DNA from 4 places in the Streptomyces sp. NPDC002868 genome. Region 1 is predicted to be linked to each of the others. Evidence: riboswitches for the same ligand, from Rfam matches in the RefSeq annotation. Region 1 holds a riboswitch; each other region holds the start of a gene.

What was found. Region 1 has a riboswitch for cyclic di-AMP ahead of ACZ3H8_RS00495 (M23 family metallopeptidase). Riboswitches for the same ligand answer to the same signal wherever they lie in the genome.
Region 2: linked by a shared signal. The riboswitch ahead of ACZ3H8_RS18435 (C40 family peptidase) and the one ahead of ACZ3H8_RS00495 (M23 family metallopeptidase) in region 1 are both predicted to bind cyclic di-AMP.
Region 3: linked by a shared signal. The riboswitch ahead of ACZ3H8_RS29100 (transglycosylase family protein) and the one ahead of ACZ3H8_RS00495 (M23 family metallopeptidase) in region 1 are both predicted to bind cyclic di-AMP.
Region 4: linked by a shared signal. The riboswitch ahead of ACZ3H8_RS04430 (M23 family metallopeptidase) and the one ahead of ACZ3H8_RS00495 (M23 family metallopeptidase) in region 1 are both predicted to bind cyclic di-AMP.

What each region holds. Positions count from the first base shown of each region.
Region 1 is NZ_JBVHDR010000001.1:116,833-122,316, forward strand. It holds gene ACZ3H8_RS00485 (M16 family metallopeptidase) at 1-696, shown strand, start outside; gene ACZ3H8_RS00490 (M16 family metallopeptidase) at 714-2,081, shown strand; cyclic di-AMP (ydaO/yuaA leader) riboswitch at 2,311-2,474, shown strand; gene ACZ3H8_RS00495 (M23 family metallopeptidase) at 2,488-3,258, shown strand; gene ACZ3H8_RS00500 (GntR family transcriptional regulator) at 3,437-4,114, shown strand; gene ACZ3H8_RS00505 (HPr family phosphocarrier protein) at 4,263-4,544, opposite strand; gene ACZ3H8_RS00510 (bifunctional acetate--CoA ligase family protein/GNAT family N-acetyltransferase) at 4,705-5,484, shown strand, end outside.
Region 2 is NZ_JBVHDR010000005.1:382,565-388,048, forward strand. It holds gene ACZ3H8_RS18425 (ATP-dependent Clp protease proteolytic subunit) at 1-526, shown strand, start outside; gene ACZ3H8_RS18430 (hypothetical protein) at 534-842, shown strand; cyclic di-AMP (ydaO/yuaA leader) riboswitch at 1,192-1,346, shown strand; gene ACZ3H8_RS18435 (C40 family peptidase) at 1,350-1,826, shown strand; gene ACZ3H8_RS18440 (LysE family translocator) at 1,873-2,502, opposite strand; gene ACZ3H8_RS18445 (LysR family transcriptional regulator) at 2,585-3,496, shown strand; gene ACZ3H8_RS18450 (ATP-binding protein) at 3,511-3,942, opposite strand; gene ACZ3H8_RS18455 (helix-turn-helix domain-containing protein) at 4,171-5,028, shown strand; gene ACZ3H8_RS18460 (DUF397 domain-containing protein) at 5,043-5,249, shown strand; gene ACZ3H8_RS18465 (8-amino-7-oxononanoate synthase) at 5,264-5,484, opposite strand, start outside.
Region 3 is NZ_JBVHDR010000011.1:118,560-124,043, reverse strand. It holds gene ACZ3H8_RS29110 (cytochrome P450 family protein) at 1-858, shown strand, start outside; gene ACZ3H8_RS29105 (transglycosylase family protein) at 971-1,867, shown strand; cyclic di-AMP (ydaO/yuaA leader) riboswitch at 2,155-2,326, shown strand; gene ACZ3H8_RS29100 (transglycosylase family protein) at 2,330-3,013, shown strand; gene eno (phosphopyruvate hydratase) at 3,299-4,585, shown strand; gene ACZ3H8_RS29090 (FtsB family cell division protein) at 4,683-5,156, shown strand; gene ACZ3H8_RS29085 (DUF501 domain-containing protein) at 5,193-5,484, shown strand, end outside.
Region 4 is NZ_JBVHDR010000001.1:954,064-959,547, forward strand. It holds gene ACZ3H8_RS04410 (XRE family transcriptional regulator) at 1-3, shown strand, start outside; gene ACZ3H8_RS04415 (DUF6126 family protein) at 23-154, shown strand; gene ACZ3H8_RS04420 (tyrosine-protein phosphatase) at 176-988, opposite strand; gene ACZ3H8_RS04425 (alpha-galactosidase) at 1,170-3,275, shown strand; cyclic di-AMP (ydaO/yuaA leader) riboswitch at 3,797-3,951, shown strand; gene ACZ3H8_RS04430 (M23 family metallopeptidase) at 3,954-4,916, shown strand; gene ACZ3H8_RS04435 (SGNH/GDSL hydrolase family protein) at 5,077-5,484, shown strand, end outside.

The sequences.
Region 1 (5,484 bases):
TACTTCGGCTCCATCCCGGCCCATGACGGAAAGCAGCCGCCCCGTGACGGATCGCTGCCGGAGATCATCGGCGAGCAGCTGCGCGAAGAGGTTGTCGAGGAGGTCCCGGCCCGTGCGCTGATGGCCGCCTACCGCCTGCCGCACGACGGTACGCGCGAGTGCGACGCCGCCGATCTGGCGCTGACCGTCCTCGGCGGCGGCGAGTCGTCCCGGCTGCACAACCGTCTGGTGCGCCGTGACCAGACGGCTGTCGCGGCCGGCTTCGGCCTGCTGCGGCTGGCCGGCGCGCCCTCGCTCGGCTGGCTGGACGTGAAGACGTCCGGCGGCGTGGAAGTCCCGCAGATCGAGGCCGCGGTCGACGAGGAGCTCGCGCGGTTCGCCGCGGAGGGCCCCACGCCCGAGGAGATGGAGCGCGCGCAGGCGCAGTTGGAGCGCGAGTGGCTGGACCGGCTGGGTACGGTCGCGGGCCGCGCCGACGAACTGTGCCGGTACGCAGTGCTGTTCGGTGACCCGCAGCTCGCGCTGACCGCCGTGCAGCGGGTGCTGGACGTCACCGCCGAGGAGGTGCAGGCGGTTGCCCGGGCCAGGCTGCGCCCGGACAACAGGGCAGTGCTGGTCTACGAGCCCATCTCGGCCGACGACGGCGAGGGCGACGACAGCGACGAGACCGACGAGCACGAGGGGACCGACCAGTGAGCGACGCTGCCGTGACCATGCAGTTCCACCCGCAGCCGGCCGCCGGAGAGGCCCGGCCCTGGGCGTTCCCCGCCCCCGAGCGCGGCACGCTGGACAACGGGCTCACGGTGCTGCGCTGCCACCGTCCCGGCCAGCAGGTGGTGGCCGTCGAGATCTGCCTCGACGCGCCGCTGGACGCTGAGCCGGAGGGCCTCGACGGCGTCGCCACGATCATGGCGCGCGCCCTGTCGGAGGGCACCGACAAGCACTCCGCGGAGGAGTTCGCGGCCGAGCTGGAGCGCTGCGGAGCGACGCTCGACTCGCACGCCGACCACCCCGGCGTCCGCGTCTCCCTGGAGGTCCCGGTCTCCCGGCTGCCCAAGGCGCTCGGCCTGCTCGCCGAGGCGCTGCGCGCACCCGCCTTCGCCGACAGTGAGGTGGAGCGGCTCGTACGCAACCGTCTCGACGAGATCCCGCACGAGACGGCCAATCCGGCCCGCCGTGCGGCCAAGGAGCTCTCCAAGCAGCTCTTCCCGGCCTCCCTGCGCATGTCGCGCCCCCGCCAGGGCACGGAGGAGACCGTGGCCAGGATCGACTCCGCGGCCGTGCGGGGCTTCTACGAGGTGCATGTGCGGCCCGCCACGGCCACCGCGGTGATCGTCGGCGACCTCACCGGGGTCGACCTGGACGCCGTGTTGGCGGACACCCTCGGCACCTGGAAGGGCGACAGTGCCACGCCCCGTCCCGTACCGCCGATCACGGCCGACGACACGGGCCGCGTGGTCATCGTGGACCGGCCGGGCGCCGTGCAGACGCAGCTGCTGATCGGCCGCATCGGGGCGGACCGGCACGACCGCGTCTGGCCCGCGCAGGTGCTCGGCGCGTACTGCCTGGGCGGCACCCTCACCTCCCGCCTGGACCGCGTGCTGCGCGAGGAGAAGGGCTACACCTACGGCGTACGGGCCTTCGGCCAGGTACTGCGGTCCGCCCCCGACGGTTCGGGCGCCGCGATGCTCGCCATCAGCGGCTCGGTGGACACCCCCAACACCGGACCGGCGCTGGAGGACCTCTGGAAGGTGCTGCGCACGCTCGCGGCCGAGGGGCTCACCGATGCCGAGCGGGATGTCGCCGTCCAGAACCTGGTGGGCGTCGCCCCGCTGAAGTTCGAGACGGCGGCGTCCGTCGCGGGCACGCTCGCCGATCAGGTCGAGCAGTCCCTCCCGGACGACTACCAGGCGCAGTTGTACGTACGGCTGGCCGAGACCGGCACCGTGGAGGCGACGGCCGCGGCCGTCAACGCCTTCCCGGTGGACCGGCTTGTCACGGTGCTCGTCGGCGACGCCTCGCAGATCGAGGAGCCGGTCAGGGCACTGGGCATCGGTGAAGTGACCGTTGTCACGGGCTGATTGACCGCAAGACGATCCGTCATATCTGGCAAACAACCTAAAACAGACAAGCGGAACCCCGGCCTCCAAAGCGACGCCGGGGTTCTGTCTTATGCCCGGTTTGTTGGAGAGGCTGCCTGTCTGCCCTGTGGCATGCACTACAAAAATGCCTGTCTGTTTGGTGAATGAAAGATGCCCCGCCTAGCGTCGGTCCGGCTGTCCGCCAGTTGCCCGCCGCACCCGCGGCATCGGACAGTCATCGCCGAGTCCCCGTCAGGCGCGAGCCTGGGGAGCCGGGGACCCACTCAGTCCCTGGGGTGAATCGGACGCCTTCGCACCCGTGCGGAGGGGCCCGTAGGAGACCTTCCTGCTCCGAACCCGTCAGCTAACCCGGTAGGCGAGAAGGAAGGAAAGGATCAGCCACTACATGGCGTTCACCCGTGCCACCGGGAAGCATCGTGCCCCGAGCCGTCTGACGCGCAAGAGCGCGAGCATGGCGGGCGTCGCGGCCCTTGCCACCACCGGCGTCATCGGAACCCTCGCTTCCCCGGCGCTCGCCGCCGAGCCCGGTGCCACCGCGGTCGAGGACACCGGCCTGACCCAGATCGTGGCCGCCGACTCGCTCGCCGACCAGATCGCCGACCAGGCCGCCGCCCAGAAGCAGGAGGCCGCCGAGGCCGCCGCCAAGGCGAAGGCCGAGGCTGAGGCCAAGCGCAAGGCCGAGGCCCGCGCCAAGGCTGCCCGCGAGGCCAAGGAGCGCGCCGCCCGTGAGGCCGAGCGCAAGCGCCTCAACTCCTTCGTCTCGCCGATCTCCGGCTCGTACGTCTCCACCGGCTACAAGACCGGCGGCGCCATCTGGTCCTCCGGCAGCCACACAGGCATCGACTTCCACGCGGCGTCCGGCACCACCGTGCACGCGGTCGGCTCCGGCACCGTCGTCGAGGCCGGCTGGGGCGGCGCGTACGGCAACAACGTCGTGATCAAGATGAACGACGGCTCGTACACGCAGTACGGCCATCTCTCGTCGATCAGCGTCTCTGTGGGCCAGAGCGTCACCCCTGGCCAGCGGATCGGCCTCTCCGGTGCGACCGGCAACACCTCCGGGCCGCACCTCCACTTCGAGGCCCGCACCAGCCCGGAGTACGGCTCCGACATCAACCCGGTCGCGTACCTGCGCGCGCACGGCGTCGGCGTCTGAGCGACACCCGAGTGGACGAAGGCCCTGGCCGCCGCCGGGGCCTTCGGCGTTCGGTCCTCTGGCCAAAAGATATCCATGAATTTCCAGGTGCCATCGGAAAATCCGGCCCACTGCAATAGAGTCACCGAACAGGCGTCAATCGGCTGCGTTTCGCGCGGATTAAAGCGGAGGTTCGGTCATGCGCATTCCCGCGCACTCGGTATGCACAGCGATCCGCGACGACATCGTCTCCGGTGTATTCGAGCGCGGCAGCCGGCTCACCGAGGAGCAGCTGGCGCGCCGCTACGGCGTCTCCCGGGTCCCCGTGCGGGAGGCCCTGCGCACGCTGGAGTCCGAGGGTTTCGTCACCACCCGCCGCCACGCCGGCGCCTGCGTCGCCGAGCCCACCGAGCAGGAGGCGGCCGACCTGCTGGAGGTCCGGATGCTGCTGGAGCCGCTGGGCGCTGCCCGGGCCGCCAAGCGCCGTACGGAAGCGCACCTCAAAGTCCTGCGTGGTCTGGTCAGACTGGGGCAGGAGCGGGCCCGCCGTGGCCAGGGCGAGGATCTGCGCTCGCTGGGCGGCTGGTTCCACGAGACGCTCGCCCAGGCCTCCGGCAGCCCCGGCCTGACCGCCCTGCTCACCCAGCTGCGGCACAAGATCACTTGGATGTACGCCGTCGACCAGCCCGCCAAGCCCATCGAGTCCTGGGCCGAGCACGGCGCGATCGTGGACGCCGTGGCGCGCGGCGATGTGGAACGGGCGCGGGCGCTGACCGCGCTGCACGCCGAGCGGGCCACGGCCGCGCACCGGCTGCGCCGTCCCGAGCGGGTGAGGACTTCGCAACATGCCGTAAACACCGCGAGCGCCCGCAATTAACAGCCGCACCGTATACAAAGAGAAGATATTCGTGGGGCGGATTTTATGCTGCCCGAATTCATGGTTCCCGGACCGCAAAAAAGCGGAGCCGCGGTCTCCCGAATTCGGGATGCCGCGGCTCCGCCGTCGAGCAATTCGACTGGCAGGTTCAGACGGTCTCGGGAAGCTCTTCGAGCCCCTCGGCAACCAGCTTGGCCAGGCGGTCCAGGGCGGCGTCGGCACCGTCCGCCTCGGAAGCGAGCACGATCTCCTCGCCGCCCTGAGCGCCCAGGCCGAGCACCGCGAGCATGGAGGCGGCATTGACCGGGTTGCCGTCAGCCTTGGCGATCGTCACCGGGACGCCGGCGGCCGTGGCGGCACGGACGAAGATGGAAGCGGGGCGGGCGTGAAGGCCCTCGGCCCAGCCGACATTGACGCGGCGCTCAGCCATGGTGTTGCCCTTCAAGTCTTAGCGGTTGTCTAGACCAGTCTCTCATGCGTTGCGGAGTGCTCGCACCGGCCTTCGGCCGGGGGTGGCCGCAATCGGATCTCCCCAGACTGCCCGCGGCCAACGGCCGCCGCTACTGGTGGGTGAGCCTTACGCTTTCGGCATGCAGACCGAGCCGGACCACGCCTACCCCGATCACTGGGAAGCAGACGTGGTGCTGCGCGACGGCGGCACCGCACGCATCAGGCCCATCACCACCGAGGACGCCGAGCGCCTGGTCAGTTTCTACGAACAGGTCTCGGACGAGTCGAAGTACTACCGCTTCTTCGCGCCCTATCCACGGCTCTCCGCCAAGGACGTCCACCGCTTCACCCACCACGACTACGTGGACCGGGTGGGTCTCGCGGTCACGGTCGGCGGCGAATTCATCGCGACTGTCCGCTACGACCGGATCAACGCGCAGGGCCGCCCCGCGAGTGCCCCTGCCGACGAGGCCGAGGTCGCCTTCCTCGTGCAGGACGCCCACCAGGGGCGCGGGGTCGCGTCCACGCTGCTCGAACACATCGCGGCGGTCGCCCGCGAGCGCGGGATCCGGCGCTTCGCCGCCGAGGTACTGCCGGCCAACAACAAGATGATCAAGGTGTTCCGGGATGCCGGCTACACCCAGAAGCGCAGCTTCGAGGACGGCTCCGTCCATCTGACCCTCGACCTGGAGCCGACCGCCGAGTCCCTCGCCGTGCAGCGCGGCCGCGAGCAGCGCGCGGAGGCCCGCTCCGTGCAGCGCCTCCTCGCGCCCGGATCGGTCGCCGTCATCGGCACCGGCCGCGCGCCGGGCGGTGTGGGCCGCACCGTGCTGCGCAACCTCCTCGATGCCGGGTACACCGGTCGTACGTACGCGGTGAACCGCGCCTTTCCCGAGGGACAGCGGGAGGTGGACGGCGTC
Region 2 (5,484 bases), on a different contig from region 1:
CCTGGGCACCGTCGTCGACGACACCGCCGCCAACGATGTGATCGCACAGTTCCTGCACCTCGAGTACGCCGCCCCGGACCGGGACATCTCCCTCTACATCAACTCCCCCGGCGGCTCACTGAGCGCCATGTCCGCCATCTACGACACGATGCAGGTGGTCACCTGCGACGTGGAGACGACCTGTCTGGGGCAGGCAGCATCGACCGCCGCCCTGCTGCTCGCCGCCGGCGCCCCCGGCAAGCGGATGGCGCTGCCCGGCGCCCGGATCGTCGTCCAGCAGCCCGCGTTCGAGGAGCCGTTGCAGGGCCAGCCGTCCGATCTGGAGATCCAGGCACAGGAGTTGCTGCGGCTGCGCGCCCAACTCGCCGGGATGCTCGTACGCCACACCGGCCAGAGTCCGGAGCGGATCGCCGCCGACCTGGAGCGCGACAAGATCTTCGCGGCGCAGGACGCCAAGGCCTACGGACTGGTCGACCACGTGATCAAGAACCGCAAGACGTCACTCTCCGCCCCCGGTTCCAGGTGAGCGCCCGATGCCGCTACCCGAACTGCCGCCGCTGCCGGCGCTGACCCGCGCCGAGTGCGAGTTCATCGACAGCTATCTCGAAGTCCTCGATCTGCTGGGACGGATCAATCCGGCCCGCTCAACGCACACCTATGGAGCGCTGCGTGCGGCACAGGCGTTGGTCGGCCGGGCCACCGCGCTCAAGGACGCCCTGACGCTGATGCATATGCGCGGCGAGAGCGAGGTCCATGCGTCGACCCTCGCCGAGGCGCTCAGGGTCCTCGACGGCGAACGCAGGGCGCGCCGGGTGACAATGCCGCCCGCGTCCATGAGTTGACGAATCATCCGCTTCCGTCAACGGCCATTGGGGTACCTGCAGTCGTCCCCCATTCGGTGTAGTTGCGGTCTCCTGAATTACTACGGAGAACTTGCGCACCACGACTACCGATCTGGCGGAATGGGCTGTTCCGCTGCTGGTGCGGGAGTCCTCAGCTGTCCGTGGCCGGGCCCCAAATCAACTCTGTCCACCCGAACAGGTCAGTGGTGTCGAAGCTCACATACCGCCGTTTCGACTCGGAAATCCGGCGTGGTGTGGGTCAAGATCCCTGGGACGACAAGCCCCCGCCATCCCTGGCGGGGCGGTCCGGGCGGACGCCGAGTCCTGCCGCCGCTCCGGATGTCTGGTCGACAGAAGTGCACCGGCAGGAGTGGAGGACCCAAGCAGTACGGGACATCCGGACAGTCCGGTCGTCCCTCGGGGTGAAGCCGCATTTCGCGGCCGGGCATCTTCGTCCGTCCGAACCCGACAGGTCATCCTTCACAGGCGGCTGACGAAGGGTTGCGCATGACTGCGCAGATTCACGTCCCGTTTTTGCTGACCCGGGCAGGCGCCGTATCGGCCCTGACCCTCGCCGCCGTCGGCGGCTCAGTGCTGGTGCCGGGCGCCGCTTCCGAGGCACTCGCGGCTACGGCCCACGCCAACAAGGCACTTCAGGTTGCCTCTTCGAAGAAGGGAGCGCCGTACAAGTACGGCGCGTCGGGTCCATCCCGGTTCGACTGCTCGGGGCTGACGCTCTATTCGTACAAGAAGGCGGGCAAGAAGCTCCCACGCACCGCCCAGCAGCAGTTCAACAAGACCCGCCATGTCTCGGCGTCCTCGCGCCAGCGAGGGGATCTGGTCTTCTTCCACTCCGGCAACAGCGTCTACCACGTGGGTATCTACGCCGGCAGCGGCAAGATCTGGCACTCGCCCAAGACGGGCTCCTGGGTGAAACTCGAGAAGATCTGGACCAAGCGCGTCTGGTACGGCCGGGTGCGCTGACGGCCCCGGTGGCGCACCGGGCACGCTCCCGGTGCGCCACACCGCGTCAGTGCGCCAGCGGCTCGGCCAGCAGGGTCACGCCCAGCGCGGTGAGTGCCCCGCCGGTGACTCCTTCCACGGCGCGGGTGGTGCGCGGCCGCCGCAGCCACGTCCCGAGCCGGTCCACCAGCAGCGCCACCGCCGGGAACCAGAACAGCGCCAGGACGACGACGATCGCGGCAAGCAGCAAGGTGCGCGGCAGCACCGGCGCGCCGTCCGGCACGAACTGCGGTAGCAGGCTGAGGAAGAGGACCGGCGCCTTCGGATTGAGGACGTTGGTGAGGAAGCCCTGCCGCAGACTGCGTCCGACGCCGTCGGCCGCCTCGCCCTCCAGGTCCGGCCCGGCGGGCGCCGGACGCAGCGCGCCGCGCACCGCCCGTACCCCCAGGTAGAGCACATAGGCGCCGCCCACGATCTGCAGCGTGCGGAACAGCACCGGCACCGCGACCAGGACCGCCGCGAGCCCCGCCACCGCGAGCGCGGTGTGCACGAGCAGTCCCCCGGCGACGCCGACGGCGCAGGCCACGCCCGCACGCCGGGAGACGAGGGCGTTGCGTACGACGACGGTGAAGTCCGCGCCCGGCATGGCGACCATGCCCGCGGCGACCCCGGTGAAGGCGACGAGTTGTGCGTCCATGGCAGCCATCCTGGACCGGAGTGGGCCTTAGCGTGTACTTGGAATCTTCTAGGCCTGCCCAAAGCAATGCTTAAGGGGTGCCATGTACGACCCGACACGGCTGGCGGCGCTGGTGGCGGTCGCCGAGGCCGGTTCGATCACCCGGGCCGCAGCCCGTCTGGGCTATACCGCGCCCGCGCTCTCGCAGCAACTTGCCAAGCTGGAGCGCGAGGCGGGGGCGGCGCTGCTGGTGCGCCACCACCGCGGGGCGCGGCTGACGGCCGCGGGCGAGCTGCTGGCGACGCGGGCCCGCCGGGTGCTGGACGAGATGGAGCAGGCGCGGCACGAGCTGGCGCGGCTGGCAGGTCTGTCCGGCGGGCGGCTGCGGGTGGGCACCTTCACGACGGTCGGCATCCATCTGCTGCCGCCGGTGCTGAGCGCGTTTCGCCGTGCGCATCCGGATGTGGAGCTCGCCGTCGCGGAGTACGAACCGCCGGCCGGGGTCCTGGCCGTGGCGGCAGGCGATGTGGATCTGGCGCTGACCCATGCGTACGAACCGGGCGAACCGGCGCCGCTGCCCGCGGGTGTGGTGCTGGATCCACTGCTGGTGGAGGAATTGGTCCTGGTCACGGCGCCCGGCCATGCGCTCGCGGGCGGCTCGGGCCGGCTGCCGGTGGCCCAGCTGGCGGGCCAGCCGCTGATCAGCAGCGCTCCTTCGCATCCGTCGCGCAAGGGGGTGGAGGGGGCCTTGGCGCAGGCGGGGGCGAGCCCCGCCGTGGTCTGCGAGTCGCCGGGCTATGCGCTGGTGTGCGCGCTCGTCAGCGCGGGGCTCGGGGTGGCGGTGGTGCCGGAGATGGTCGCCGCGATGGCCGCGACGCCGCTCGGCGTACGGCAGTTGGAATCGGCGGCGTTCCGGCGGACGATCTCGGTGGCACACCGCGGCGAGGAGTCGGGTCCGGCTGCCGAGTCACTGCGGGCTCTGCTGCGCGGCGCGTTCGGCCGCGCGGGAAACTGACCGCCGGGCCGTGATCAGCTCTGCACCGGTACGGTCCACGGCAGGACGATCCAGACGGTCTTGCCGCCCTCCGGGGTCGGGGTGACCAGGAGCTGTCCGCCGCACTCCGCGGTGAGGCTGCGGATGATGACCATGCCGCGGCCGTTGTCCTGGCGGACGGCGGCGGGCAGCCGCTGCGGCCAGCGGGGGTGACTGTCGGTGACACCGATGCGCAGCTCCTCGTCCCGCTCGAGACGCAGGTCCACGGTAAAAGTGGGCGACTGGCCGAAGGTGTGCTGAACGGCGTTGGTGGCGAGTTCGGAGACGATCAGACGGACGGTGTCGACGGCTTCGGTCTCGACCGGCAGGCCCCATTCGGAGACGACGTCGGTGGCATATCTCCGGGCGGCGGAGACCGAGGCGGGGGCGCTCGGCAGAGTGACGGAGGCTTCCTGATGGTCTGCCATGGCGACGCTGTCCCTTTCCCACCGGGGCCGGGCTCCGACTCGTAGCGGATGAATGCGAGGACGGCCACGGATTGCGCTTCGCGCCAGAGTGCCACCTATCGTGCCGTCAGGGGCGGCGATCCACCAAGATGTGCATATATCTGTCGCCCAAAGCGGTGAACTCTGCTACGCGAGACCGTATTTGGGCGACTCACCCACGATTTGGGCACTGTCGGGAAGGAGCGGGAGATGCGGCACGGCCCCGCGGTGCGCCGTCGCAAACTCGGCGAGGAGCTGCGGAGGCTGCGCCTGGACGCGGGCCTCACCAGCCGGGAGGCCGGGCGGCTGGCGGGCTGGCACCAGTCGAAGGTGAGCCGGATCGAGACCGGCGCCAGCGGGGTCAAGGCGGCCGATGTGACCCTGCTGCTGGAAGTGTACGGCGTCAGTGATCCTCAACTGCGGTCGCTGCTCGAGACCTTGGCGGGCGCGGCGGACGGTGCGGGCGGCGGCTGGTGGCATGCGTTCCGCGGGCTGATCCCGCCCGAGTACCGGGACTTCATCAGTCTGGAGGCCAATGCATGTGCGGCGCGCACGCTGGAGACCTCGGTGGTGCCGGGCCTGTTGCAGACGCCCGACTACGCACGTGGGGTGACCCGCGCGGCGTTGGAGGAGCTGCCTGTGGAGACCGTCAACTCGCTGGTGGAGGTGCGGATCGCCCGCCAGTCGGTGCTGCGCGCGGAGAGGCCGCTGGAGCTGAGCGCGGTGCTCGACGAGGCGGCGCTGCGGCGCGAGGTGGGCGGCTGTCGAGTGATGCGCGAGCAACTGCGGCAGCTGGCTGAGACGGCACAACTGCCCCATGTGCGGCTCCAGGTACTGCCGTTCTCGGTCGGCGGCTACGTAGGGCTCACGGGCCCTTTCGTAATCTTCTCCTTTCCGACCACTTCTGATCTGGACGTGGTTGTTCTCGACCACTTGACGAGTAGCCTCTACCTCGAGCGGAAAGAGGACTTGGAGGTGTACAGCGCCGCCTTCCAAACGATGCAGAAGCGTGCTCTGTCACCAGCGGACTCATTGGATCTCATCGCACGGATCAGTGACGGCGCATAGGAGGCACCCCCCACATGTCCGATCGCCTCGCACAGGACTCACTACGGTGGCGGCGCAGCAGCCGCAGCACAGGAATGAACAACTGCGTCGAGGCGGCCCGGCTGCCCGACGACACGCTCGCGGTAAGGGATTCCAAGAACATCGCGCGGCAGGCCCTGCGTTTCTCGCCGCAGGCCTGGTCCCGCTTTTTGACCGCGGTCCACGAGGAGACCGTCAATTGACCGTCGGTTGACGGTCAATTGACGGGCGCGGTCCCGATGATCGTGGTGATCGCCGCCTCGATCTGCTGAGCCGTCAGATCTGCCCTCGCCGTGAGCCTGATCCGGGAGATGCCGTCCGGCACCGACGGAGGGCGGAAACAACCCACGACGAGCCCGGCGGCGCGGCAGTCCGCGGCCCAGCGCAGCGCGGACTCCGGGGACGGCGCCCGTACGGAGACGACGGCGGCGTCCGGTC
Region 3 (5,484 bases), on a different contig from region 1:
CTCATTGATGGGTTCGTGGAGAGGGGGGAGGCGGATCTGATTCATGAGTTCGCGTTCCCGCTCCCCATCTATGCCATCTGCGACTTGCTCGGCGTCCCGCGCGAGGACCAGGACGACTTCCGCGACTGGGCCGGGATGATGATCCGCCACGGCGGCGGGCCGCGCGGCGGCGTCGCCCGTTCTGTGAAGAAGATGCGGGGCTATCTCGCGGAGTTGATCCACCGAAAGCGGGAGGGGCCCGGGGAGGACCTGATCTCGGGGCTGATCCGGGCCAGCGACCACGGCGAGCACCTCACCGAGAACGAGGCCGCTGCCATGGCCTTCATCCTTCTCTTCGCGGGTTTTGAAACTACCGTGAACTTGATCGGCAATGGGGTATATGCCCTGCTTCGTAATCCGGAACAGCGGGAGCGGCTCCAGACGTCTCTCGCCGCCGGTGAGACCGAGCTACTGGCCACCGGTGTCGAAGAACTCCTGCGCTACGACGGGCCCGTGGAGCTCGCCACCTGGAGGTTCGCCACCGAGGCGCTCGTCATCGGCGGGCAGCGGATCGCGGCGGGCGATCCCGTACTCGTCGTACTCGCCGCCGCCGACCGGGACCCGGAGCGGTTCGCCGACCCGGACAGCCTCGATCTGTCCCGGCGGGACAACCAGCATCTCGGGTACGGGCACGGCATCCACTACTGCCTCGGCGCGCCGCTCGCGCGTCTCGAGGGGCAGACCGCGCTCGCCACGCTGCTCAGGAGAATGCCGGACTTGCGGCTTGCAGGCGATCCGGCCGATTTGCGGTGGCGTGGGGGTCTCATTATGCGCGGATTGCGCACTCTGCCGGTTGAGTTCACTGCTCGACAGATCTGACGCTTTGTCAAGACTGTGACTTTCACGTGATCTCCGCTGCATCGACTTGTGACTTCCGTTCGAATGCGGCTACGTTCACCGTCGTCTCAGTAGTCACGTGAAAGGCAACCGCATGCGTTCCGGGAACGGGCGACACCGCCGACCTCGTCAGGCTCCTGCCATTGTTGTCGCGGCAGGGGTGACGGGATCGGCCATCGCCATCCCCCTTCTCGGCGCCGGTTCGGCCTCCGCCGCCGACGCCTCCATGTGGGACCGCGTCGCGGAGTGCGAGAGCGGCGGCATGTGGAGTGCCGACCTCGGCAACGGGCACTACGGCGGGCTGCAGTTCTCGCAGGAGGCCTGGCAGGACTTCGGCGGTACGGACTACGCGCCCCGCGCCGACCTCGCCAGCCGCTCGCAGCAGATAGCGGTCGCCGAGAAGGTCCTCGACGCACAGGGCCCCGCGGCGTGGCCCGGCTGCGCGGCACTCGCCGGCCTGAAGAACGACGGCGCCGCCACCGGCGTCGACCCGGGCATCGTGCCGTCGTCCGAGCAGAGCACCCCGGTCGAGTCGCTCATACCCACGACCCCCTCCGCCGAGCCCACCACGGCGGCGTCTGCCGAGCCGACCGCGGACCCGGCCGAGTCGGCCGAGCCCGCCGAGTCGGCGGCCGCGGACGCGGCGCTGGGCGCCGACAGTGGCAGCGGCAAGCACCGTGGCGAGGCCGCCCCGGAGCAGACCGAGCCGGGCAATGCGGACAATGAGCGCGAAGTGGGTCGTCATGCCTCGCGAGGTGACGGTTCGGCACGCGACAATGCGGGCAACCCGGATGAGGAAGGCGAGACGGGCAATGCGGACGCCGCGCCCGGTGAGTACACCGTCCGGCCGGGCGACAGTCTGTGGGCCATCGCCGACAAGCAGAAGCTCTCCGGCGGCTGGACCGCGCTCTACGAGGCGAACCAGCAGACCGTCGGCGCCGACCCCGATCTCATCCTTCCTGGCCAGAGCCTTGATCTGGGCGTGAAGTAGGGGTAATTCGCCGCCAGTTCAGGGTCAGTTTCGCGGGCATATGTCCGAGTCTGCGCAAGTGAGACAAGGGTCTCTTTGTCCCAACTGCTGTGACTTGCCCGGCGGAACCACTCATTCCGCCCTTCACCTGCGGAAACGGGAGTGACTGGGGCGGCGAGATGGGCGATTTCTCCCCGATGTTCACCTTTGAACATCGGGGAGAGGTGTGTTTACGGTCTGATCGCTCGCCACCGCGGGCACCGCTGACCGTCACGCCGAATCCTGCCGACGGTCGGGGGGAGTAGTCGTCGCGCAGAGCGCCGAAGGCAGGAGCGGGGGACCCAAGGTAAGTGCCGGCCCCGGCCGTTGAGATCGACGGCTCCAACCGGCTTGGGGTGAAGCCGCGCGCAGGACGCGCGGCCGGGCAACTCGTCGGCCCGAACCCGACAGCTCACCTCGTAGGCGTCGGTGAGGAGATGTTCCATGCTGTTTTCCAGCAAGGGCAAGCACCGTCGCCCGACCGTTTTCAATCGGACTACGCGTTTCGCCGCCATCGCCGGCGTCACCGGTGCGGCCGTCGCCGCCCCGCTCCTCGGCGCCACCTCGGCGTCCGCCGCGACCACCTCCGAGTGGGACCAGGTCGCCCAGTGCGAGTCCGGCGGCAACTGGTCCATCAACACCGGCAACGGCTACTACGGCGGCCTGCAGTTCTCGGCCTCCACCTGGGCCGCGTACGGCGGCACGCAGTACGCCGCGAGCGCCGACCAGGCCTCCAAGTCCCAGCAGATAGCGGTCGCCGAGAAGGTCCTGGCCGGCCAGGGCAAGGGCGCGTGGCCGAACTGCGGCGTCAACCTGTCCAACGCCGCGAACGACGGCGGCTCCGCCGACGCCGGCACCACGCAGCCGGCGCAGCCGAAGCGTGCCGAGGTTCCCACCACCCGCTCCGAGCGCCCCGCCGCTCCGGCAAAGCCCGCGAAGCCCGCCGCGAAGGCCAAGGGCTTCAAGAAGGGCGACGGCGAGTACAAGGTCAAGGCCGGCGACACCCTCGGCAAGATCGCCGAGACCGAGAAGGTCAGGGGCGGCTGGCAGAAGCTGTTCGACCTGAACAAGGACATCATCGACGACGCGGACGTCATCTACCCGGGCCAGCAGCTCCACCTGAGCTGACCCGCTCCGCCCGAGCCGGCTGCCCCGGCTCCGCCCGAGCTGACCCCCCGGGCCCCAGAGCACCCCGGTCCGGCGCGCTATCCCCCGTACGCGCCGGGCCGGGGTTCTGCCTTGTCACTGCCTGTTCATGCCCTTTTCCGTCCCAGCGGGCGGGCACCGGCCGACCGATGCCCCGGAGCCGGTTAGGCTCTTGCCGCAAGGCCACGGAGACCCTGCACTGCCCTGCACTGCTTGTGTCCCACTGCTTGAGTCACATTTAGCGTCACATCCCAGAAGGAGATGCTCGTGCCGTCCATCGACGTCGTCGTAGCCCGGGAAATCCTGGACTCCCGAGGCAACCCCACGGTCGAGGTCGAGGTTGGCCTCGACGACGGCAGCACGGGTCGTGCTGCTGTTCCGTCCGGCGCCTCCACCGGTGCGTTCGAGGCTCTTGAGCTCCGCGACGGTGACCAGAACCGCTACCAGGGCAAGGGCGTCGAGAAGGCCGTCCTCGCCGTCATCGAGCAGATCGGCCCGGAGCTCGTCGGGTACGACGCCACCGAGCAGCGCCTGATCGACCAGGCGATGTTCGACCTGGACGCCACCCCGGACAAGTCCTCGCTCGGCGCCAACGCGATCCTCGGCGTCTCCCTCGCCGTGGCGCACGCCGCCTCCGAGGCCTCCGATCTGCCGCTCTTCCGCTACCTGGGCGGCCCGAACGCGCACCTGCTGCCCGTTCCGATGATGAACATCCTGAACGGCGGCTCGCATGCCGACTCCAACGTGGACATTCAGGAGTTCATGATCGCCCCGATCGGCGCGGAGTCCTTCTCCGAGGCCCTGCGCTGGGGCGCCGAGGTCTACCACACCCTCAAGAAGGTCCTGAAGCAGAAGGGTCTGTCCACCGGCCTGGGCGACGAGGGCGGCTTCGCGCCGAACCTCGACTCCAACCGCGCCGCGCTGGACCTGATCCTCGAGGCCATCAAGGAAGCCGGCTACGCCCCCGGCAAGGACATCGCGCTCGCGCTCGACGTCGCCGCGTCCGAGTTCTACAAGGACGGCTCGTACGAGTTCGAGGGCAAGTCCCGCTCGGCCGCCGAGATGACGGAGTACTACGCGGAGCTCGTCGCGGCGTACCCGCTCGTCTCCATCGAGGACCCGCTGTTCGAGGACGACTGGGCCGGCTGGAAGGTCCTCACCGACAAGCTGGGCAGCAAGGTCCAGATCGTCGGCGACGACCTCTTCGTCACCAACCCGGAGCGCCTCGCCCGCGGCATCGAGGACGGTGCCGCGAACGCCCTGCTCGTCAAGGTCAACCAGATCGGTTCACTGACCGAGACCCTGGACGCCGTCGAGCTCGCCCAGCGCAGCGGCTTCAAGTGCATGATGTCGCACCGCTCCGGCGAGACCGAGGACGTGACCATCGCCGACCTGGCGGTCGCCACCAACTGCGGCCAGATCAAGACCGGCGCCCCGGCCCGCTCCGAGCGCGTCGCCAAGTACAACCAGCTGCTGCGCATCGAGGAGATCCTCGACGACGCCGCGGTGTACGCGGGCCGCTCGGCGTTCCCGCGGTTTCGCTATGCGAACTAATAAGCACAGCAAGGGCTGACGCTCTCCCTTACGTACGTCCCCGGCCGCGGTCCCGTACCGTGTCCGGGGACGTACGTACGTATTGGGGAGGCGGGACATGGCCGGGCAGGACCGCGATCGGTTCTCCACCGCGACCAGGATTCGGCTGCTCGGCGAGCAGACCGCCGCTCGCGTCTACCGGTCGCAGAACCGCAGGCAGGCCCGCCGCTCCCGGCTCACCGGCCGCGCGGCCTTCCTGGCCCTGGTGGTCTGCTCGCTGGCCGTCGCGCTCGCGTATCCGATGCGGCAGTACGTCTCCCAGCGCGCCGACATCGCCGACCAGGAGCGCCGGATGGCGGACGCCAAGGAGCAGGTCGAGCGGCTGAGGGACGAGAAGGCGCGGCTCCAGGACGACATGTACATCCGGCGCCTCGCCCGCGAGCACCTGCATCTCGTGGTGCCGGGAGAGACCGGCTACATCATGATCAACCCCGAGGCCGCCGAGAAGCGCCGCACCGAAGAGGGGGCGACCGACCGCCCCTGGTACTCGAACGTCTGGGACGGCGTCGACAACGCCGACCGCACCAAGTAGCAGCCACACAGAAGCACCGCTAGAACCAAGGCAGGCATGGAAACGCCCCCTCCCACCACCGCCCCGACCGAGCCCACCGACGCGGACATCGCCGCGTTCAAGAAGCAGCTCGGCCGTCCGCCGCGCGGACTGCGCGCCATCGCGCACCGCTGCCCGTGCGGTCAGCCCGACGTCGTCGAGACCGCGCCGCGGCTCCCCGACGGCACCCCCTTCCCGACGCTGTACTACCTGACCTGCCCGCGGGCCGCCTCGGCGATCGGCACGCTGGAGGCCAACGGCGTGATGAAGGAGATGAACGAGCGCCTCGCGACCGACCCGGAGCTGGCTG
Region 4 (5,484 bases), 840 kb from region 1:
TGACACACGTGAGAGGTCTGCCATGTCCAAGCACAACGAAGAGGGGAAGTTCCCCCGAGGGCTGGTGATCCGGCTCTTCGCCTACCTGGTGGCGGGTCATCTCTTCGCCGCCTTCCTCTATCTGCTCTTCCTGCTGGGCGGCCAGAACCAGTAGCGCGGAACCGGTGAGCCCGGCTCAGGCCTCGTCGAGGAGCCGGTCGCGGAGCCGCTCGCGCGTCTGCGGGCTCACCTTCAGGCCCTCGGTGAGGTAGCGCTCGGTGGTGCCCCAGGTCTGCTCGATCGTTTCGAAGGCCGCGCTCAGGTACTCGGCCCGCGCGTCGAAGAGCGGGGACAGCAGCTCCATCACCTCCGGGGACATCGCGGCCGGGGACTTGTCGCTGCGCCGGACCAGGTAACGGCGGTGCGGGTCATTGGACTTGAGGTAGTCCGCCTCGATGGCCTCCCGCTCGACGCCGACCGCCAGCAGCGAGACGGCTACCGACAGACCGGCGCGGTCCTTGCCCGCCGCGCAGTGCATCAGGGCCGGGACGCTGTCCTCCGCGAGCGCGTGCAGGACCTTGCTGTGCTCGTCGGTGCGCTGCTTGATGATCGTCCGGTACGAGGCCGACATCCGCCCCGCCGCCTTGCCGTCCGAGAGGATCGACCGCAGCTGGTCGAGGTCGCCGTCCCGGACCATCTTCCAGAACTCGGCGCCGTCGGCCGGGTCGGTCAGCGGCAGATTCACATTGCGTACGCCGGGCAGCTCGACGTCGGGGCCCTCCAGCCGCATGTCCGCCGCGTTACGGAAGTCGAAGATCGTGTGCAGGCCCAGCGTGCCGAGGAACGAGGCGTCGGACTCGGTCGCGTGCGCGAGATGGCCGCTGCGGAAGAGCCGGCCGTGCCGCACCTTCCTGCCGTCCACTGTCGGCAGGCCGCCCACGTCCCGGAAGTTGCGCACTCCGGCCAGCTCTGGCTCTGTCGACGGGACCTGCGGCAGCTGCTGCGTCACGGGGACTCCTGAAGTGACTGCCGTCGGCGCTGCTCGCCGACGATGGCGCGTTCCCGACGATACGACACCGCTTCATCAGGCAATCATCTCGACCGTCTCCCGCAAGGCCGTTGCACCGGCAGCGGTCCCCGTCGGATGATGTTCGGGCCTGTGCGGACCTGTGAGTATCTGAGGGGTCGGGATGATCGAGAGCGTTGGCAAGGGGCGTACGTGGGTTCTCTCCGGACCCACGAGCAGTTATGCGCTGCACCTCACGGACGACGACGAACTGCTGCATCTCCATTGGGGGCCCCGGATCTCCGGCGCCGACGCGGAGGCACTCGCGGACCGGGTACTGCCGCCCTACTGGCCCTTCGAGTCGCAGCTCGACGGGCACGAGGAGTACCCGGTCGAGGGCGGACCCCGCTTCGTACGCCCGGCGCTCTCCGTCCGTACGCCACAAGTACGCGGCACGGAGTGGACCTTCGCCGGTCACGCGGTGGACGGCGACGAACTGCGGCTCCGCTTCGCCGACGCCGTACATGGCCTCGGCCTCACCCTGCACCACCGGATGCGCGATGACGCGGACGTCATCGAGCGCTGGGTCACCGTCGCCCACGAAACCGTCGCCCACGACGGGGACGGCCCCGACCTGGAGCTGCTGCGGGCCGACTCTGCCGCCTGGACGCTGCCGCAGCGCGAGCGCTGGCGGCTCAGCCAGCTGCACGGCCGCTGGGCCGCCGAGTCGCTGCTCGTACGGTCGGAGCTGACGTACGGCGAGAAGGTGATCGGCAGCCGTCGCGGCCACACCGGGCACCAGCATCTGCCATGGGTCGCGCTGGACGCGGAGGGGGCCACGGAGGAGCGCGGCGAGGTGTACGCCTGCGCCCTCGGCTGGTCCGGGTCCTGGCGGATCTCCGTACAGCAGCTGCCCGACGGACTCGTGCAGATCACCGGCGGCGCGGGCTACGACGAATCGGGACTGCTGCGGCTCGCGCCCGGCCAGTCGTACACCTCGCCCGTCTTCGCCGGACTGTGGACCGACGGCGGATTCGGCGGGGCCAGCCGGGCCTGGCACGCCTGGCAGCTGGCGCATGTCATCCCCGACGCGGCGACCGAGCGGCCCGTCCTCTACAACTCCTGGGAAGCCACCGGTTTCGACATCTCCGAGGAGCAGCAGCGGGCCCTCGCGCAGCGGGCCGCGGCGATGGGCGTCGAGCTGTTCGTGGTGGACGACGCGTGGTTCGGGCAGCGCACCAGCGACCGCGCCGGGCTCGGCGACTGGACGCCCAACGCCGAGCGCTTCCCAAAGGGACTGGGGCCGCTCGCCGACGAAGTGCAGGCGCTGGGGATGCAGTTCGGCATCTGGGTCGAGCCGGAGATGGTCAACGCCGACAGCGACCTCTACCGCGCGCACCCCGACTGGGTGCAGCACCACCCGGGCCGCGCCAGAACCGAATTCCGCAACCAGCTCGTGCTGAACCTCGCGCGCAAGGACGTACAGGACTATCTCTGGGAGCAGTTGGACACGCTGCTCAGCAGTGCACCCATCGACTATGTGAAGTGGGACTTCAACCGCTGCTTCACGGACGCCGGATGGCCCGGCGAGGAGTACCCGCAGAAGCTGTGGGTCGAGCATGTGCACGCGCTGTACGCACTCCTCGACCGGTTGCGGGCCGCGCATCCGTCCGTCGCCTTCGAGTCCTGCTCGGGCGGCGGCGGCCGGATCGACCTCGGCATCCTCTCCCGTACCGACCAGGTGTGGACCTCCGACAACACTGATCCGCTGGACCGGCTCGCCATCCAGCAGGGCTTCACCCAGCTGCACCCGGCGCGGGTCATGGCGGCCTGGGTCACCGACAGCCCCAATGTCCAGCTCAACTGCCGGTTCAGCACGCTCCGCTTCCGCTTCGTCAGCGCGATGGCCGGTGTTCTCGGGGTCGGCGGCGACCTCACCGAGTGGACCGACGAGGAGCTCGCAGAGGCACGCGGCTGGGTGGACCTGTACAAGAAGATCAGGCCGCTGGTGCAGCACGGCGAGCTGCACCGGCTGCGGGCGCCGGAGGGCGGGCTGAGCGCCGTGCAGTACGTACGCGGCGACGAGAGCGTTGTCCTCGCCTGGCTGCAGGCGCAGCACTACGGCGAGCAGCCGCCCAGGCTCAGGCTGCGCTGCCTCGACCCGGCAGCCGCCTACGAGTGCCTGGACACCGGCGCCGTACACCGGGGGGCCGTACTCGTGCACCACGGATTGCACACCGGGCTCAAGGGCGACATGGACGCCACCGTGATCCGGCTGCGCCGCCGCTGACCCGGCTCCGCCGCTGACCCGGCTCCGACTCTGACCCGGACTCGGCCGGCCTCGGTACCCCGCTGCGACCACCCCCGGCACCTGCGGCACTTTGTCCTATTTTGCGGTCAAGGATGGGAAATGGTCGTCGAGGAAGGCGGCGGGACCCGGTGGAATTCCTGCGACGTTGGCAGGAATTGGGAGGTAAGTGCGACCGATCGGTCGATAGTCATTAAATGACACTTCTGTCCGAATTGGCCGGTTCGGCATAACGTGCCCCATCTACAGGGGAGATGGGGTCCGGCCCGTGAGCAGGATCATATCCGTGACGGTGCGTGGTGGTACGGCGGAGCCGAACTCCGTTGCCGGAGGGACAGTTGAGATCCGGTCGAGATCCACATTTTACGGAGGGTAACCGGAATTCTGGGGCGATATCGCACGGATCATTGGCCCGGGAAAGTGATGGCTTGTACCCGCCCGTCCCTCTCGCTTACGTTCCCGTCAATCCGGACGGACCGCCTAATCCTGCCGCCGACCGGAATTCGAAAAATCCACCCACGCGTGGCAGGAGCGGGGGACCCAGGTAGTTCGCCATTCCGGAGTTCCGGATGGCTCGGGGTTTAGTCGCGCATTGCGCGGCCGGGCATCTCCAGCCCGAACCCGACAGCTCACCTCGTAGGCGCCGGAGAGGAATGCGCCATGCCCGCAAAGGGTAAGCACCGCCGTCCCAAGACCAGCCCGATCACGCGCGGCTTCGTCGCCGCCGGCACGGGTGGCGCCGCCATCGCGCTTCCGCTGATGGGTGCCACCGGCGCCCACGCGGCGGGCAAGACCGCTCCCGCCGTGGCGCCCGCTACGGCAGTGACCGCCGCCGCGGCCCCGGTGGCAGCCAAGCCGGCCACCGTCCCCACCACGTACTCCGTCGTCTCCGGTGACTACCTGGCCAAGATCGCCAAGGAGCACGATGTACGCGGCGGCTGGAAGAAGCTGTACGAGGACAACCGTGAGCAGGTCGGCGACAACCCGTCGCTGATCCACCCGGGCCTCAAGCTGACCCTCGGCGCGAAGTCGAAGGCGAAGGCTCCGGAGAAGGCGCAGCCGCGCCAGGAGAGCCAGGACCGGTCCAAGTCCAGGGCCGAGTCCAAGGCTGAGTCGAAGGCTGCGTCGAAGTCCAAGGCCGCCTCCGACTCCGTCTCGGACTCCTCCGCACAGTCCTCCTCCGGCGACTCCGCGAGCGCCTCGCAGGCCGGCAGCTCCGGCTTCACCGCCCCCGTCGACGGCGCGACCGTCACCACCTCCTACCGCATGACCGGCGCCATGTGGTCCAGCGGCTACCACACCGGTGTCGACTTCGCGGCCTCCTCCGGCACCACTGTCAAGGCCGTCGGCGCGGGCACCGTCGTCTCCGCCGGCTGGGGCGGCGCGTACGGCAACGAGGTCGTCATCCAGCACAGCGACGGCAACTACTCGCAGTACGCCCACCTCTCCTCGCTCGCCGTCTCCGCCGGCCAGAGCGTGAGCGGTGGGCAGCAGATCGGCCTCTCCGGCTCCACCGGCAACTCCAGCGGCCCGCACCTGCACTTCGAGATCCGCACCGGCCCGAGCTACGGCTCGGATGTCGACCCGCTGGCGTACCTGCGCCAGTACGGCGTCTCCATCTGAGGCGCAGACGGCACACCGTTGTCGACTCCCCCCGTCCGGCGGCGTGGGGGAGTCGGCGTATTCCGGGTTGGACGAAACTTGACCGGTGGCAAAGATCACCCCTCGTCAACCCTTCCTTACGGTCGCGTAGGTCACATCCGTAAGGGAAAGATGTGGTCTCGTGGCAGACGATTCGAGAACAGGGAAAAAGGGTGCATTCGGGTCGTACGCGGCTATCGGTGACAGCTTCACCGAGGGCGTCGGAGACCCGGGTCCGAACGGGATGTACGTCGGCTGGGCGGACCGGTTCGCGGTCCTGCTCGACGACCGGACGCCGGAGCACACCTTCAGGTACGCCAACCTCGCCGTACGCGGGCGTCTCCTTGACCAGATCGTCGAGGAGCAGGTACCGAGGGCGAAGGAACTCGCCCCGGATCTGGTGACGTTCTGCGCCGGCGGCAACGACATCATCCGGCCTGGCACCGACCCCGACGACGTGGCCGAGCGCTTCGAGCGCGCCGTCGCCGACCTCACGAGCGCGGTCGGCACGGTCATGGTGACCACCGGATTCGACACCCGCGGGGTGCCG